DNA from 4 places in the Micromonospora sp. WMMD1155 genome. Region 3 is predicted to be linked to each of the others. Evidence: riboswitches for the same ligand, from Rfam matches in the RefSeq annotation. Region 3 holds a riboswitch; each other region holds the start of a gene.
What was found. Region 3 has a riboswitch for cobalamin ahead of O7617_RS31325 (ribonucleoside-diphosphate reductase subunit alpha). Riboswitches for the same ligand answer to the same signal wherever they lie in the genome.
Positions count from the first base shown of each region.

Region 1: it holds a riboswitch for cobalamin, as region 3 does, so the genes downstream of both, O7617_RS23825 (hypothetical protein) here and O7617_RS31325 (ribonucleoside-diphosphate reductase subunit alpha) in region 3, are expected to answer to the same signal.
Region 2: it holds a riboswitch for cobalamin, as region 3 does, so the genes downstream of both, O7617_RS25555 (acyl-CoA thioesterase) here and O7617_RS31325 (ribonucleoside-diphosphate reductase subunit alpha) in region 3, are expected to answer to the same signal.
Region 4: it holds a riboswitch for cobalamin, as region 3 does, so the genes downstream of both, O7617_RS10485 (ABC transporter substrate-binding protein) here and O7617_RS31325 (ribonucleoside-diphosphate reductase subunit alpha) in region 3, are expected to answer to the same signal.

Region 1 is NZ_CP120742.1:5,185,553-5,189,733, forward strand. Features, by position in the region: gene O7617_RS23810 (superoxide dismutase) at 1-159, shown strand, start outside; gene O7617_RS23815 (superoxide dismutase) at 167-427, shown strand; gene O7617_RS23820 (hypothetical protein) at 504-875, shown strand; gene O7617_RS23825 (hypothetical protein) at 930-2,363, opposite strand; cobalamin riboswitch at 2,467-2,591, opposite strand; cobalamin riboswitch at 2,634-2,775, shown strand; gene O7617_RS23830 (prenyltransferase/squalene oxidase repeat-containing protein) at 2,869-4,181, shown strand, end outside.
Region 2 is NZ_CP120742.1:5,567,503-5,571,683, reverse strand. Features, by position in the region: gene O7617_RS25560 (hypothetical protein) at 349-609, opposite strand; gene O7617_RS25555 (acyl-CoA thioesterase) at 1,061-1,573, opposite strand; cobalamin riboswitch at 1,693-1,907, opposite strand; gene O7617_RS25550 (copper resistance protein CopC) at 2,036-4,181, shown strand, end outside.
Region 3 is NZ_CP120742.1:6,831,311-6,835,491, forward strand. Features, by position in the region: gene O7617_RS31325 (ribonucleoside-diphosphate reductase subunit alpha) at 1-1,939, opposite strand, end outside; cobalamin riboswitch at 2,129-2,343, opposite strand; gene O7617_RS31330 (enolase C-terminal domain-like protein) at 2,955-4,181, shown strand, end outside.
Region 4 is NZ_CP120742.1:2,336,948-2,341,128, forward strand. Features, by position in the region: gene O7617_RS10480 (iron ABC transporter permease) at 1-1,034, opposite strand, end outside; gene O7617_RS10485 (ABC transporter substrate-binding protein) at 1,048-1,977, opposite strand; cobalamin riboswitch at 2,070-2,207, opposite strand; gene O7617_RS10490 (M14 family metallopeptidase) at 2,331-4,181, opposite strand, start outside.

The DNA.
Region 1 (4,181 bases), 1.6 Mb from region 3:
TCCACCCCGATCCTGGTGTTCGACGCCTGGGAGCACGCCTACTACCTGCAGTACCGCAACGTGCGCCCGGACTACGTGGACCGGCTGTGGAACCTGGTCAACTGGACCGACGTCATCTCCCGTTTCGACGCCGCCCGCGCCGCCACCCCGAAGATCTGATCCCGGCGTGAGCGGGTACACCCCCGAGGCGGCCGAGATCGTCCAACGCGCCGCCGGGGTCATCGCCGCCAAGCATCGCGGTGACCTCCCCGGTGCGGAGGCGTTGATGTCGGCGTTCAGTTCCGAGCAGGCCCGTACCCTCGGTTTCTACCTGTTGGCCGATCTCGCTCTGGGTTTGGTGAAGGCGCAGAGCGGCCAGTCGATGGACGATCTGGTCCGGGAGCTGTCGTTGCTCTTGGCCGAGACCGCCCAGTCCCCGCCTGCATGACGGTCCGCTGGGTTCCGCCCGTCGGCGGAACCCAGCGGACAACAGCAGCTTCTACCGCCCACCTCGGGGAGGCCCGATGCGCCGGAAGATCGAGCACCGTGTCCTGACAGTGGACGGCCAGCAGATGGCGGTGTTGGCCGTGGCTGACTTCCAACGACTTGAGACCGCCCGTCGGCAGCTCGGTGCCAGCGAGAGTCAGGCGCACCAGCTTCGCCAGCAGTTGCGAGACGTTCAACGTCGTGTTGCCCGCTTGGAGAATCTGCTCGCTGTGTCGTCCCGCTCCGGGGTGCCGGAGCGGGAAGCAACAGGGGTGTGTGCGCGCTGTACCGGTGAGGCCGACGATCCGGTCGGCCCAGCGGCGCCGCAGGCTCTGGTCGTGGCTGATGACCAGGACCTCGGCCTGCGGCCCGCGATGTCACGTCGCCTGATGGTCGACCCGATCGGCTAATTGATCAACGAAGTGGTCATGCCGTGACGCCGCTGACCATCCCACTGACGGCGATCAGACGCCGTAGCGGAGGTAGATCGTGTCGCCGACGGTCACTGTCGTGCCGCGGGTCGCGGTGGCCAGGGTGCTGCCGTCGCGGGACACCTTCCAGGTGGACGAGCCGCTGTTGGCCAGGCCGTTGATCGTGGTCACGGTGCCGGTGCCACTGGTGGGAAGAAGGGAGGTGACGCAGCCGCTCGGGGTGGCCGCGCCGACGGCGGCGTCCAGCACGGCGCCGAGGGTGGTGGTGGCGGCGGTCGGGGTCAGCGTGACCGCGCACGGTTTGATGCTGCCGCTGCCGTTGTCGATGATCACAGCGAGCCGGGTGGCGGCGCCCGCCGTGAACCCGCTCGCCGCGACCCAGGTGGGCGCCCCGGCGGTGACCGGGACCGGGGGAGCGGCGGTGTAGCCGGCACCGGCGAGGGCGCGCACCGCGTCGATGGAGGCGTACGCCGACGGGGTGGTGTTGGTGGGCAGGTACTTGAATCCGCCGCCGGTCAACTGCTGCGCCCGGAGGAAGTCGATCGGGGTCTTACCGGCGGTGGTGGTGAAGTCGGTGCCCTGGTTCGGGATGCCGCAGGCGTTGAGCCCGGAGACGGCCCAGGCGTTGGAGTCGGTGTTGACGCCGAACATCGAGCTGAACGCGCCTGAGGCGTTGACGAGCTTGCTCTTGAGGAAGTTCTTGGCCTGCACGACGTCGGTGTCGGTGTTGGGGACTCCGGCGGCGCAGAGCGCGGCCATCGCCGCGCCGGTCATGTCGATGTCGCTGGCGGTGGCGAGTTGGGTGGGGTTGCCCTCGGCCTGGCTGAAGGTCCAGCCGCCGTCGTTGTGCTGATTGTTGCGGATGCGGGTGATCGAGAGGTTGAGCAGTGCCTGCGGTACGCGGGCGGCGCCGGCCTGGGTCTTCGCGCCGGCCAGGGCGAGAGTGCCGAAGACGGTGCCGTTGAAGTTGGCCGGCGGGCCGTAGTAGCCGGCCGAGCCGGTCTGCCAGTAGGCGATGGTGTCGGCGATCAGGTTACGGGTGGGGGAGACCCGGGCGGGGTCGATGCCGGCGGCGTAGGCATTCAGGACCCCACGCTCGTAGTCGGTGACCACCGGCGTGCTGCTCGGCCAGGACGCGGCCGAGAGTTGGTTGCGGTAGACGGTGCGGGCGTTCTTGGTCGTGTCGCCGGAGGGGTAGACGTCCACGGCCGCGACCCCGGCGGGCGCGAACGCGCTGAACGCCCACTCGTTCGACAGTCCACCGCTGGCGTAGCTGCCGTCGGCGGCCTGCAGGGTCCGCAGGTAGGCGACGCCGTTGGTCTTGGCGGTGGCGATCTGCGCGGCGGTCGAGGTCGCGGCGGCCGGTGCGGCACCGCCCGTGACTGCCACGACCGTGGCGATCAGCGCGGCGGCGGGAACGGCCGCGAGGCGTCTGCGGCGGCTGCCGGAGGAAAGGCGCGAGGACATCAGGGCTCCTTGGGGGTACGGGGCACGGCTGCCTCGACCCGGAGCCCGGCGCGCGCCGGCGGGAGCGGGGCGGGCCGGCCGCAGGACGCGTGGGACGGGTACCGCAGGTGCTGCGTCACCACGTGGGTGGTCGGGCTCGGGACGGGGCGAACCGTCCTCACCGTTGCGCGTCAGCCCCGGATTCCCACCGGGTTCCCCCACGCGATGACGCGGTCACGGTATGGGAGGAGACCCCTACCGCGCGCTGTTAGGTTCATGACACGTCTTCGCGTTGACGGGGTGGTGGCGGCTGTGGTCCGATGGCGGCGATCCAGCAGTCAGGGGAAGCCGGTCAAAGTCCGGCGCTGGCCCGCAGCCGTAGGTCCCGTTACCGGGACGAGTCGGATTACCTGGCTGGATAGTGCACCGCAGCGCCGTCGAGGTACACGGCGCGGAGCCAGGTTTCCGGGGTTTGTCCTCGGGGTCCGCGTCCGCGCCTGCGCCGCTAGCCCCCGAGAGAGTCGCCATGTCCCCACTGGTCAGTCGAACGTCGCGTGTTCCCGCGGCGTGGTTGGCGGCCGTCGCCGCAGCGGTGCTCGGCGCGGTGGCGCTGGTGGTGCCGACCCGCGCCGCGCTCGCCGACCCGCTGGATTCCTGCACCCCGACCCAGGGCGCGATCGTCGCTGTCGACTTCGGCGCGTGGGGTGGGCCGCTGCTGCGCGGCTGCGACGCCACCCCGACCACCGGGCTGGACCTGCTGCACGAGGCGGGTTTCACCACCACCGGCACCGACCACGACGGCCCCGGTTTCATCTGCCGGATCGGGTCGCCCGACTTCGCGTCAGGTGCCGAACACCCGACGCCGGCCGATGAGGCGTGCCAGTTGACCCCGCCCGCGTCGGCCTACTGGTCCTACTGGATCGCCCCAGCCGGGCAGGACCACTGGACCTACAGCCCTCTCGGCGCCATGGCCCAGCGCCCCGGCCCGGGTGAGGTCGAAGCGTGGGTCTTCGGTGGCACCGACATCGGGGGCACCACGGGAGCGCCGAGCTTCACCCCCGCGTCGGTACGCGCGAGCGGCCCCACTCCGACCGCCACTGCGACTCCGACGGCGACCCCGACCTCGACGCCAGCGCCGACGCCACCGACGGAAGCGCAGGTCAAGGCGGTGGCGAGTTACCTGGTGGGGCAGCTCGCCGACGGCGACCACGTCGACAACGGGTTCGTCGACTACTACCGGACCATCGCCGTCGCCACCGCCCTGGCCGGGACCGGGGGGCAGGACCAGACCCTCGGCAAGGTCGTCGACTACCTGCGGGCGCACGTCGATGCCGCTATCTTCCCGAACGGTGCCACCGCCGCACCCCACATCGCCAACGTCGCCAACCTCGCGCTCCTGCTCACCAGCACCGGCGGCGATCCACGCGCGTTCGGCGACCGGGATCTGATCGCCACGCTCACCGACCGGGTGTGCACCGCGGCCGACGTCGACGCCGGCTGCGCCGCCGTCGGTGACTTCGTCGGGTCGAGCGATCCCCTGACCCACGCGACCGCCCTGCTCGCGCTCAAGCGGGCCGGCGTCACCCCGCCGGCCGCGACCGTCAGCCGACTGACCGAGCAGCAGTGCACGACCGGGGCCTTCGCCGGTCTGTGGCGCAGCCCCACCGACGCCTGTGACCCGGACCTCGCGGCCACGACGCTCGCCGTCCTGGCGCTGCACACGCTCGGCGGGCACGACGCGGCGCTCGCTTCGGCCAAGGCATTCCTGGCCGCGGCGCAGGAGCCCGACGGCGGTTACCAGCCGTGGACCGGAGCGGGCTACAGCGAGACCTATCCGAC
Region 2 (4,181 bases), 1.3 Mb from region 3:
CTCGGCGCGGCGTCAGCTAGAGTCTCGCCGTGCTCGCCTGGCTCGTCGACCACCTTCCACTTCGGCTGTGGAGTCCCGGCAACCTGCGCATAGGCGGTCGCCTGCACTTCTGCGTAGGGGATTCATTCGAGCGGACGATTGAGTGGAACGGCACGCATCTCTTCGGTGGTCGACCGTTTGGCGCACAGGCCGTCTTCGACCGCTTCGGATCAGCGGGTTGAGAGCGGACCGGAGCGGATGTGGACCCCCGGTGGGCAACCCAATGGCCAGGAGTACGCGACAACATGCCCGGCGGCACGTCACCCAGGCCCCGAGACCGATCTGTCACGGACTTCTTGCGACGTGAGGTTATTCGGCTTCGATGCCGGCGGCCCGCAAGATCTGCCGGACCCGCTCGCGGGAGTACCCCGTCCGTCTGACCAGATCCACCTGCCGCGCCCCGGCCCGATATTCCGCCGCCATGGCCTGGTGAAGTTCGGCGCGGGCCTGCTCGACCCGGGCGCGGGCATCGGCCTTGATCTGCCGGGCGGCCAGCACGGCCTGTTCTTCCGCCTGGGGTAGCGCATCCTCGGCGGCCTTCAGTCTGCGCATAGCCCCATCGAGATCCACTTGGCCATCTTGACTGCGGGGTTCACCACCGCCACAGCCCCGATGACACGGGACGTGGAGCGCCGGTGCGGGTTCGTGCACGTCTTCCCCACCGGAGCGTTGGCGGCGCAGGACCAGCACCCTCGGTGGTGTGGCCGCGACGGGTGCGACCGGCGCGGGGAACACCGGTCGAACGTCTCGAACGTGGACACCAACCGGCCCGAAGCGTCCATCATCACTGTGGCGTTGGTGCAGACGACCGATGCGGTGACCGAAGCCATGGTGGTGTTGAGTGCGACCGACGGCGTGGCGTCTGACCGGGTGGTGATGTCCATCGGCCAGGACCGCGGCCGGCGCTACCGACTCGGCGGCCTCCTCGACGCGGCAGGACAGGCCCTAAGCCACACCTGTCGTGCTCGGACTGTCCGTCACCGGTCGCCAGGACCGCAGCCACGGACAGTCCGAGCATGTCTCAGCCCTCGTCGGCGCCGTCGAGCAGCGCCCGCCGCAACGCCAGCCGGTGCTCGCGGCGGATCTCCGCTTCCCGGTAGCGACGACGGTCCCCGTCGGTCTCGGGTAGCAGCGGCGGCACTGTCCTCGGCTGTCCGTCGTCGTCGATGGCGACCATGACCAGGTGGGCGGTGGCCACGTCGGTGGGCGGAACGGCCCGGTCCCACCGGTCGGCGGTGACCTTGACCGCGACCTCCATCGAGCTGCGTCCGGCCCAGGTGATCCGGGCGTCGACGTGCACGACGTCGCCGACCCGCACCGCGCGCAGGAACGCCGTCTCGTCGATCGCGGCGGTCACCGCCGGGCCGTCGGAGTGGCGGGCGGCGACCACCCCGGCGACCGAGTCGATGAGGTTGAGGATCCGGCCGCCGTGCACCGTACCCATCAGGTTGGTGTGGTGCTGGTCCATGATCTGCGACAGGGTCAGGTGCGACGCCGACGGCGCTCGGCCGGCGATCGTGGCGGTGTCGTGCACAGCGGTAGTCCGTCCCTCGGGAAACCACACCACCGGTACGCGGACACGCAGACGAGGACCCGCCGACAAACGGCAGGTCACCCGCTCAGCCCACCCGCGAGGCCGACGGCGGCGCACACGGTCGTGTACGCAGCGCAGGCAGGTCTTCGGACTCGCGGGCCGGACCGGTCGTGCCGGTCTCCTACCGGCCGTCGCTTCCCAGGCCGGCGGCCCAGTGCTGTTGACGGCGTTCGTTCCCACTCACCGCTGCGGGGCAGCCCCGGACTTTCACCGGGTTCCCTCTTACGACGCCCCGACGGTCACGACGGGGCGAACCAGCGCCGCCCGCAGCATAGCTGGCCAGGCAAGTCGCGGCACCGGGGGCGCGGCGCGGAGGCAGCGCCGGGGCTTCGTCGCTTTTGCCATGTGAGGAAAAAGATCGCCAGCTCTTGAAAAAAGCCTCACTCGGGTCAGGATATTCAGATGCGTCGTCTCCCTCAGACTCCGGGGCGGGTGCTCTCGGGCGTCCTCGCGCTCCTCCTCGCCTCGGCGGTCGCTCTCCTCGCGTCCGCCCGACCCGCCTCGGCTCACGGGACTCTCGCCATGTCCACGCCGGCGAGTGGGGCCACGGTGAGCGAGCCGTTGACGGCGGTGCAGCTCTTCTTCACCGAGAAGGCCGCGCCCAACGCGTTCTTCACGGTCACCGCCCCGGGCGGCGTCCGGGTCGACAACGGCTGGTCGTACGGGGAGCCGAAGCCGTTGGACCAGCCGGTGCGGGAGTACTTCCTGGTCAACGGGCAGTTCGAGCCACGGGAGTACACGACCGGGTTCCCCGCGATGGTGGCCGTCACCCACCTGCCGGCCAAGGGCCAGTACTCGGTGAGCTACCTGTCGGTCGCCTCGGACGGCGACACCGTGCGGGGGACGCTCACGTTCCGCTACAACGGGCGGGTGACCGCGGCACCCAAGGGGTGGAGCCCGCCGACGACCCAGCCCGACCCGGCGTTGGTGGCCGCCACCGAGCAGCATGGGTCGTCCGGGCAGGCGTCGGCGGTGCCGACCACCTCGGCCCAGCCGGTGATCCCGCCGTCCGGGGCTGCGGCGGCCCCGCCGACCGAATCAGCCGACGAGAGCGGCTCCGGAGCGCTGGCCTGGGCCGGTTGGGCGGCGGCGATCGCGGCGGCCGTCGCGGCGGCCGGTTTCGTCGTCTGGCGTCGTCGGACGGCGTCCACCGGTAGACCCACCGGCCGGGGCCGTACCGCACCGGGAACGTCCGGTCGACGCGGCGGCGGTGCTCGTACCACGAACCGGCCGTCGGCCGGCAAGACCAGCGGGACCAGGGCCGCCGCCGGAAAGACAGCCGCTGCCAAGTCCTCCGCCGGCAGGACGGCCGGCGCGGTGAGCGGTGTCGGTACGAAGCCCACGGGTGGTAAACGGCGACCGGCCACCGTGCCGGCGGCGCGGACGGGCGACGCGGTCGTCACAGCCCGCACGGGCGTCGCCGTCGACCCGACGCCCGCCGACCAGAAGGCGAAGATTCTCACCTCCACCGACCAGGAGGCGAAGGCCCCCTCCACCACCCACCAGGAGGCGAAGGCCCCCTCCACCACCGACCAGAGGGCGACGGTCGCCGCAAGCACCGACGAGGCGTCGACAGTCGAGGCCGGTTCCCGGCCGGGCCCGGACCTCGTCGCCGCGGCACCCGGGTCCCGGTTGAGCAACGGCCATCTGGCGCTGCTCGTCGGCGGGTTGGTGGTCGCCCTGCTGGCCGGGTTCGGGCTGGCCCGCATCGGCACCGGCGACCAGAGCCCCGCCGGCAACGCCCGGAAGCCGGCGGGCGGCCCGCCCGCCTCCGGGCAGGCGGTGTCCGCGACCGACGGCCACCAACACCCGGCGGGCACCGGCCCGCACACGCACCGGGGTGACGGCGCGACGGGCGAGACGCTGGCGACCGGGACGACGGTCAGCGCCGGTGGCTACACCCTGCAACCGCTGGAGCGGTCCCAACCCGCCGGGGTACGCGCCGACTACCGCTTCCGGATCGTCGGGACCGACCGGCAGCCGGCGACCCGCTTCGCGGTCGTCCACGACAAGCCGTTGCACATGATCGTGGTGGGCCGCGACCTGACCGGTTACCAGCACGTACACCCGACGATGGCCGCCGACGGCACCTGGAGTGTCCCCCTGACGCTGGCCCGACCGGGCGGTTATCGCGTCTACGCCGACTTCTCGGTGACCGCGCCCAACGGCGCGCAGGTGCCTCTCGTGCTGGGCGTCGACCACACCGTGCCCGGGGCGCACACCCCCGCCGCGCTGCCGCCTGCGCAGGCACAGGCGACGGCCGGGCCGTACGCGGTGTCGATGAGCGGCACCCCGACGGTGGGGGTGACGGCGCCGATGCAGTTCCAGGTCCAGCGCACCGACGCGGCCGCGCCCGTGCAGTTGGAGCGTTACCTGGGCGCGTACGGGCACCTGGTCGTCGTCCGCGAGGGCGACCTCGGCTACGTGCACGTCCACCCGGAGCAGGAGCTGGTCGACGGGACGGTCCAGTTCTGGCTGACCGCGCCCAGCTCGGGCCGGTACCGGGCCTTCTTCGACTTCCAGGCCGAGGGGAAGGTGCACACCGCCG
Region 3 (4,181 bases):
CGGTCCACAGACCACGGGCCTTCAGCTCGCGGACCAGAGCGGTGTTGACCTGGAGGAACTCCCCGGACAGCGTCTCGCGCTTGAACAGGTTGGACACCTGCGGCTCGATGCACTCGTAGCACCCGGCGATCGAGGCGATGGTCGCGGTCGGGGCGACGGCCACGAGCAGCGAGTTACGCAGCCCGTGCGCCGCGACCTGCTCCCGCAGCGCGTCCCACCGGGCGGTCTGCGTACCCTCGACGCCCCACAGGTCCGGTTGCAGGTCGCCCCGCGCGGCCCGGGTCTGCGGGTACGCCGGGTGCGCACCGACCCGGCGGGCCAGGTCGGCGGAGGTCTCCAGCGCGGTCAGGTACAACTCCTCGCTGACCCGGGTGGACAGCTCCCGCGCGGCCGGCGAGTCGAACGGCAGCCGCAGCGCGAAGAAGACGTCCTGCAGGCCCATCAGCCCGAGCCCGACGGGCCGCCAGCGGGGGTTGCTCGCCGCCGCCTGCGCGGTCGGGTAGTAGTTGATGTCGATGACCCGGTCGAGGAAGGTCACCGCGGTACGGACCGTGGCGCGCAGCCGCTCCCAGTCGATGCCACCGTCGGCGAGGTGGGCGGCGAGGTTCACCGAGCCGAGGTTGCACACGGCGGTCTCGGCGTCGCTGGACACCTCGACGATCTCGGTGCAGAGGTTGGACAGGTGCACGACGTTGCCCGGTTCGGCGGTCTGGTTGCACAGCCGGTTCGACGCGTCCTTGAAGGTCATCCACCCGTTGCCGGTCTGGGCCAGGGTCCGCATCATCTTCCCGTACAACTCCCGCGCCGGGACCTGCCGGACGTAGCGGCCCTGCGCCTCGGCCTCGCGGTACGCGGCGTCGAACCGCTCCCCCCACAGGTCGGGCAGTTCGGGCACCTCGTGCGGGTCGAACAGCGACCACATCTCGTCGGCCTCGACCCGGCGCATGAACTCGTCGGGCACCCAGTTGGCCAGGTTCAGGTTGTGGGTGCGGCGGGCGTCCTCGCCGGTGTTGTCCCGCAGGTGCAGGAACTCCTCGACGTCCGGGTGCCACGGCTCCAGGTAGACGCACGCCGCGCCCTTGCGCCGGCCGCCCTGGTTGACCGCCGCGACGCTCGCGTCCAGCGTGCGCAGCCACGGCACGATCCCGTTGGACTGCCCGTTGGTGCCCCGGATCAGGGCGCCCCGGGACCGGACCCGGGAGTACGCGATGCCGATGCCACCGGCGAACTTGGACAGGTTGGCGACCTGGGCGTAGCGCGAGTAGATCGAGTCCAACTCGTCCAGCGGTGAGTCGACCAGGTAGCAGGAGGACATCTGGGTGTGCCGGGTGCCGGAGTTGAACAGGGTCGGCGAGCTGGGCAGGTAGGCCAGGCTGGACATCAGCCGGTAGAAGCCGACCGCCTCGTCCGGCGTACGGGACAGGCCACAGGCCACCCGCAGCAGCCAGTACTGCGGGGTCTCCAGCACGAGTCGGCTGGTGGGGTGGCGCAGCAGGTACCTGTCGTACACCGTGCGCAGCCCGAAGTACTCGAACCGCCGGTCGCCGTCCGGGTCGACGGCCTCGTCGAGCACCGCGGCGTGCGCGGCGACGAACGCGGCGGTGTCGTCACCGATCAGACCCTCGGCGTGCCCGACCCGGATCGCCGCGCTGAACGAGGTGATGCCCTGTCGACGCACCTCCTTGTCGACGTACCCGGCGAGCAGCCGCGCCGCGAGGCGTGAGTACTGCGGCTCCTCACCGATCATCTCGGCCGCCGTCTGGATGGAGAGCCGGTCCAGTTCCGCGGTGGTCGCGCCGTCGTAGAGGCCGCTGATGGTACGGGTGGCCACCCGCATCGGGTCGACGTCGGTCAGGTCGTCGGCCCACCGCTCGACCGCTCGGACGATCTTGTTCACGTCCACGGGTTCGGTGCCGCCGTCGCGCTTGCGGACCTGCATCGGCGTCCGCCGCTGGGCCGCGTCGGCACTGGCCGGGACTACCTCGGTGACTGTCACCACTCGCTCCTCGGAGTTCGAGACCTGGGGGCCCGAACGCGCGGAGACAGACACCGACGGACGCCACACCGGCGGCGTGGGTCAGGTGGCGTCAGCCGTCCCACGCGGCCTCGGACCGCCGCACACCCGGGTCCGGGTACGCGGCGCGCTGGCAGGTCTTCGGACTCGTGGGCACGACCGGGCTCGCCGGTCTCCTACCGGCCGTCGCTTCCCAGACCGTGTGGCCCAGTGCTGATGACGGCTGTCGTTCCCACTCACCGCTGCGGGACAGTCCCGGATTTCCACCGGGTTCCCTCTTGCCTCGACCGCTCCGGATGAGCGGCCGAACCAGCTGCGCTCGACACCATATATAGGGACCCAGCGGTTGTCACACCCCACATGTCGGTGTCGGCGTGTCGGCGACGGAGGCGGTGACGACCGTCACCCGAGCGCGGCCCGGCCGCCCGGCCCCAGACGGGCCCGAATGCCGACGACCCCCGCAGTACGACGACCGCGATTCACAAAGATGCGATGTATGCAGGATCCAGATGTAAGGAACCTTGCTCATAATCCACCGTCGATACGCTCAACCGAGGCGAACATCCAATCTTCAAGAACACCGCTCGACCGCCGATTCTTGCCCTCGATCCGGTTGACGGGCGGCCGTTCGCGACCCGACACGCATCACCGGCCGACGGTTCAGTTCGAACAACGTAAGCCCTTGAGCTGCGCCGAAATCCTCGAAAGTAGGGGTCGAACGCGGACGCTCGGCCCGCTGCGAGGGCCTCGGCGCCATCTTGGCGGTCGTCCGGGATCCGAACGCGGCACCCGCGAACGGCCGATTACCCGCCGGTCACCATCGACGAGAAACATTGGATGTCTGTACCGACCGGGTGATCGCCGTCGTTGACGCGCCTGATCCAGCCTCCGTATACTCCGAATGATCATCTGATCTTTTGCCTAGTCGGGCGAGGAGCGCATGCCGCAGATCACTGCCGTCACCGTCGAGGACGTCCGCTTCCCCACCTCCCTGACCGCTGACGGGTCAGACGCCATGAACAAGGACGGCGACTACTCGGCGGCCTACGTCGTCCTGCACACCGACGGCACCGACAGCGTGGGCGCGCCGCTCGCGGGCCACGGCCTGACCTTCACCATCGGTCGGGGCAACGACATCGTCGCCGCCGCGGCGGTCCACCAGGCACAGCTCCTCGTCGGCCTGGACGTGGCGACGATGGCGGCCGACATGGGGGCGGTCTACCGCCTCCTCACGTCCGACTCGCAGATGCGGTGGCTCGGTCCCGAGAAGGGCGTCGTCCACCTGTCGCTCGCGGCCGTGCTGAACGCCTCGTGGGACCTGGTCGCCCGGCTCGCCGGCAAGCCGCTGTGGCGGCTCCTGGTGGACATGTCCCCCGAACAACTCGTCGACATCGCGGACCTGCGCTACCTGTCCGACGCGCTGACCCGGGACGAGGCACTGGCCATCCTGCGGGCCAAGGAGAGCACCAAGACCGACCGCCTCGCCCAGTTGGTCCGGACCGGCTACCCCGCCTACACCACCTCGGCCGGGTGGCTCGGCTACGGCGACGACAAGCTGCGCCGGCTGTGTCAGGAAGCGGTCGACAGCGGCTACGGCTACGTCAAGCTCAAGGTGGGCGCCAACCTCGACGACGACATCCGCCGGTGCGCGATCGCCCGGGAGATCCTCGGCCCGGACCGCAACCTGATGATCGACGCCAACCAGGTGTGGGACGTCGGTCAGGCCATCGAGTGGGTCACCGCCCTCGCCCGGTTCAAGCCGCTCTGGATCGAGGAGCCGACCAGCCCGGACGACATCCTCGGCCACGCGGCCGTCCGCCGGGCCGTCGCCCCGATCGGCGTCGCCACCGGCGAGCACTGCCACAACCGGGTGATGTTCAAGCAGCTCTTCCAGGCCGGGGCCATCGACTTCTGCCAGTTGGACACCGGCCGGCTGGCCAGCATCAACGAGATCGTCGCCGTGCTGCTCCTCGCCGCGAAGTTCGACGTACCGGTCTGCCCACACGCCGGGGGCGTCGGGCTGTGCGAGATGGTCCAACACGTGTCGGTGCTCGACTACGTCGCGGTCTCGGGAGATCTCACCAACCGGGTCACCGAGTTCGTCGACCACCTGCACGAGCACTTCACCGACCCGTGCGTCATCAGTGACACCGGCTCGGGCAGCGGC
Region 4 (4,181 bases), 2.9 Mb from region 3:
GTCACCACTCCGATCGGCACCTCGGCCGGGGCGGCGGCGGTGCGGGCCACCACGTCGGTCAGGGCCAGGAACGCACCGCCGAACAGCAGGGACAACGGCAGGATCATCCGGTAGCTCGACCCGGCGAGCAGCCGGACGGTGTGCGGCACGATGATGCCGACGAAGCCGATCAGGCCGGTGGCGGACACCGCCGCCGCGGTGCCCAGGGAAGCTGCCGCGATCAACAGGTAGCGGGTGCGCTGCGGGTGCAGGCCCAGACTCTTCGCCTCGTCGTCGCCCACGGCCAGGACGTCCAGCTCGCGGCGGTGCAGCAGCACCACCACAGTGGTCAGCACGGCGTACGGGAGCACCAGCAGCACGTCGTGCCAACCGGCGGTGGCGAGCCGACCCAGCAGCCAGGAGTAGACCGGTTGGATGCTGTCGGCGTGCTTCTGCAGCAGGTAGGTCTGCCCGGCGGAGAGGAACGCGGAGACCGCCACCCCGGCCAGGATCAGCATCGCCGGTGAGTGGCTGCGCCCGCCGGCCGCGCCGAGCACGTAGGTCATCGTCACAGCGAGCAGCGACCCGGCGAACGCGGCCAACGGGATGGTCATCGGCAGCCCGGAGATCGCCCCCTCCCGGCCGGCGCCGCCGAGGGCGATCGCCGCGGTGACCGCGAGGCCGGCACCGGCGGCCACCCCCAGGAGGTACGGGTCGGCGAGCGGGTTGCGGAAGACGCCCTGGTAGCAGCCCCCGGCGAGGGCGAGCAGGCCGCCGACGAGCAGGGCCAGCACCACCCGGGGCAGCCGCAACTCGGTGACGATCGCGATCTCCCGCTCGGACAGGCCGCTGTCGAGGTGGACACCCGGGATCAGGTTGAGCAGTTCGGCGGCGACGCTGCCGGCGGGCAGGCTGACCGGCCCGAGGGACACCCCGGCGACGAGCGCGACGAGCACCGCGAACACTCCGGCGACCAGCCAACGCTTGCGCAGCCCGGCGGGCCGGGCCACCGGTGGTGGCCCAGCCGACCGGGCCGCCGACAGCGGCCCGGTCACCGACGGGTCGGGGTCACGCGGGCACCTTGGCGACCGCGTCGATGATGACCCGGAGGAGGTCGACGACGCGCGGGCCCCAGCGGGAGGCGATGTCGTCGTCCAGCGCGATCACCTGGTTGTTCTTGACCGCGGTGAGCCCGGCCCAGCCGCTGCGCGCCTTGACCGAGTCGGCGTTCTGCTGGCAGCACTTGGAGTCGGCCAGGAAGACGAAGTCCGGGTCGGCCTTGACGACGAACTCCTGGGACAGCTGCGGGTAGCCGCCGTTCTTGCCGTCCGCGTCGGCCGGGTCGGCGATGTTGGTCAGCCCGACCTGGCTGTAGAGCGAGCCGATGAAGGTCTTGCTGGTGGCGCTGTACAGCTCCGGGCCCAGCTCGTGGAAGTAGGTGAGCTTCGTGGTGCGCTGCGGCAGGTCCTTGACCAGCTTGGCGATGTCGTCCTTCATCCGGGTGGCGACGTCGTCGGCCTGGTCGGCGTGCCCGGTGAGCGTGCCCAGCTCGGTGATCTGCCGGTACGAGTCGTCGAGCGTGGTCGCCGCCGGGGTGAGGTAGACCGGGATCTTCAGCTTGGTGAGCTGGTCGACGATCTTGTTGGTGTCGTTGGCGAGGACCACCAGGTCGGGGCTCTTGCCGGCGATGGCCTCGGCGTTGGGCTGGAAGCCGGAGAGGTCGGTCTTGGGCGCGTCGGCCGGGTAGTTGGACTGGTCGTCGACGGCGGTCACCTGCTGACCGGCACCGATGGCGAAGAGCATCTCGGTGGCGGTGGGCGACAGCGAGACGATCTTCTCGGGACGCTTGTCGAGGGTGAGCGCGCCGACCGTGACCGGGTAGGCGGCGGCCGCGGTGCCGGCGCTCGGCTTGTCGTCGGCCTTCTCGGCGCAGGCGCCGAGGGCCAGCGCGGCGACCGCGAGGGTCGCGGCGAAGAGCCGAGGGGTACGTCTGTTCATGGGGGCCTCCTGTCGGTCGAGGAGTGTGGTGCTTCGCCGACAGGGACTTTCGTACGCCCGCCCACGAGGCGCCCTTCCTCGAGAGCGCGTATCGCGACCGATCCGTAGGCGACCTGGCTCGTCCCCACCGGGGGTGAGGCATCACAGTTGCGGGACAGCGCCGGGTTAGCACCGGCTTCGCTGCGGACTGGTCGCTAAGACGGTAGCGCACCGCCACGACGTGCCGGATCGACCAAGGATCGATCGGCACTGGACGATCAACCGGGCCGTCGCGCAGTGCGGGATATGTCCCGGATACGGCACCTCGGAGGCGGGTGGTGGGGCCCCGCCGGGCGGAGCGGGGCCCCACCCGATCAGGAGGACGTGATGGTGACGTTGTCCACAGCCGCCTCTACCAGACTGGCGCCGGAGGCGTCCGCCGCCTCCACCAGGATGCGTACCGACTGGCCGGCGTACGGGCTGAGGTTGAGGCTGGCGACCGCCCAGCTCCCGTTACGGTTGGTGGCCGCGCCGGCCTGGGTGAGCAGCGCGGTGGTACCGCCGTTGTGCACCACGCTCACCCGCAGGTAGTCCGCCGACGAGGCGTTCGAGCCGTGCGCCAGGTACCAGGCCAGCGAGAGCGTCAGCGTGCCGGACGACGGCAGGGTCACCGCCGGGGACCGGGCACTCGTCACACCGCCGTCGACGTCGTAGTCACCGGCTGCCGATCCGGCGAGCCGACCGGTGACCAGGTCGTTGGAACCGGCGTACGGGGTGAGCTGCTTGGCGCCGGAGGAGGTGGTCGCCTGGGCGGTACCCCGTTCGAACGCGCCGACCGTGGCGGTGTCGGTGCCGGACGGGTTGACGGTCCAGCCGGTGGCCGTCTCGAAGGTGTCCGACCAGACCGTGGTGCCACCACCACCGCCGCAGTACTGCGCCTGCTTGCCGATCGCCCGGTACGGGCAGTCGGCGTACTCGCTGAGCATCAGCACCGCCTCCCGGTTGCGCGAGGTCTGCGCGGGGATCACCTCGTCGGGCGGGTAGAAGCCGCCGCCGCCGGACGAGCCGGGATACATCTCGAAGGTGTACGCCCAGATGTTGTGGGTGGCCCACATCCAGTCGATGCTGTCCCCGTCGGTGATGTAGAGGTCGCTGGACTGCTGCGGTGTGTAGTTGTTGGTGGCCGCCATCTGCTGCCCGATGGTGGCGAAGGTGTTGTACTGGTCCGCGCTCATGCCCGCCGCGGTGTTCGCCGTGGTGTAGCCGTACGGCCAGAGCACCAGCTGCGAGTACGTGTGGAAGTCGATGTTCGCCTTGATCTGCTGCACGCCGCCGACCACCCGGCCGTTGACGAAGTTGCGTAGCGCCTGCGTCTCGGGCGCGGAGAACGCCGACGGCCCCCGGTAGGTCTCCGACGAGGTGCTGCCGGACGAGCCGCCGCAGCAACCCCAGTTGTAGGACCAGTTGCGGTTCAGGTCGGTGCCCACGTTGGACGAACCGCTGTTGGGCTGCCGGTTCTTGCGCCAGGACCGGTACGACCCGGTGGCGATGTCGTACTCGCTGCCGTCCGGGTTGACCGTCGGCACGATCCAGATCTCCCGACTGTTGACGATGTTGGTGATCCGGGAGTCGCCGCCGTAGCTGTCGGTGAAGAGGTTGAGCAGGTAGATCGCCATCTCGACGGTCAGGTGCTCACGGGCGTGCTGTTGGGCGTTGAACAGGATCTCCGGTTCACTCTCGTCGGTGCCGACGTTGTCGGAGATCTTCACCGCCATCAGGTCGCGGCCCTCGTACGACGATCCGATGCTGATCTTGCGGGCGATCGCCGGATGGTCGGCGACGACCTGGTTCACGACGGCGGTCAGTTCGGCGTAGTCGTGGTAGTTGGAGTCGGCGGGCGGGAAGGCCAGCGTGCCGATCTCACCGGCGCCGCGCTCGGCGTTGGGCGGCGGGGCCAGGGGTTCCAGCCGGAAGCCGAGCTTGCCGATCGCGGCGGCCTCGGCGGCGGTCGCCGAGATGTGCAGCACACCGTGCTCGGAGTAGTCGATGGCGGCTCCGGTGCGGGCCACCGCGTTGCGGTCGGCGAGGGTCCGGGGCCCGAGCACCCGGTAGCCGGCGGCGGCCGACTCGGCGGTCCGGTCCGGCGCCGGCTGGGCGGCGACGGGGCCGGTGGCGACGGTGACGATTCCCAGCCCGGCGACGACGGCGAGCACCAGGACGCGGCG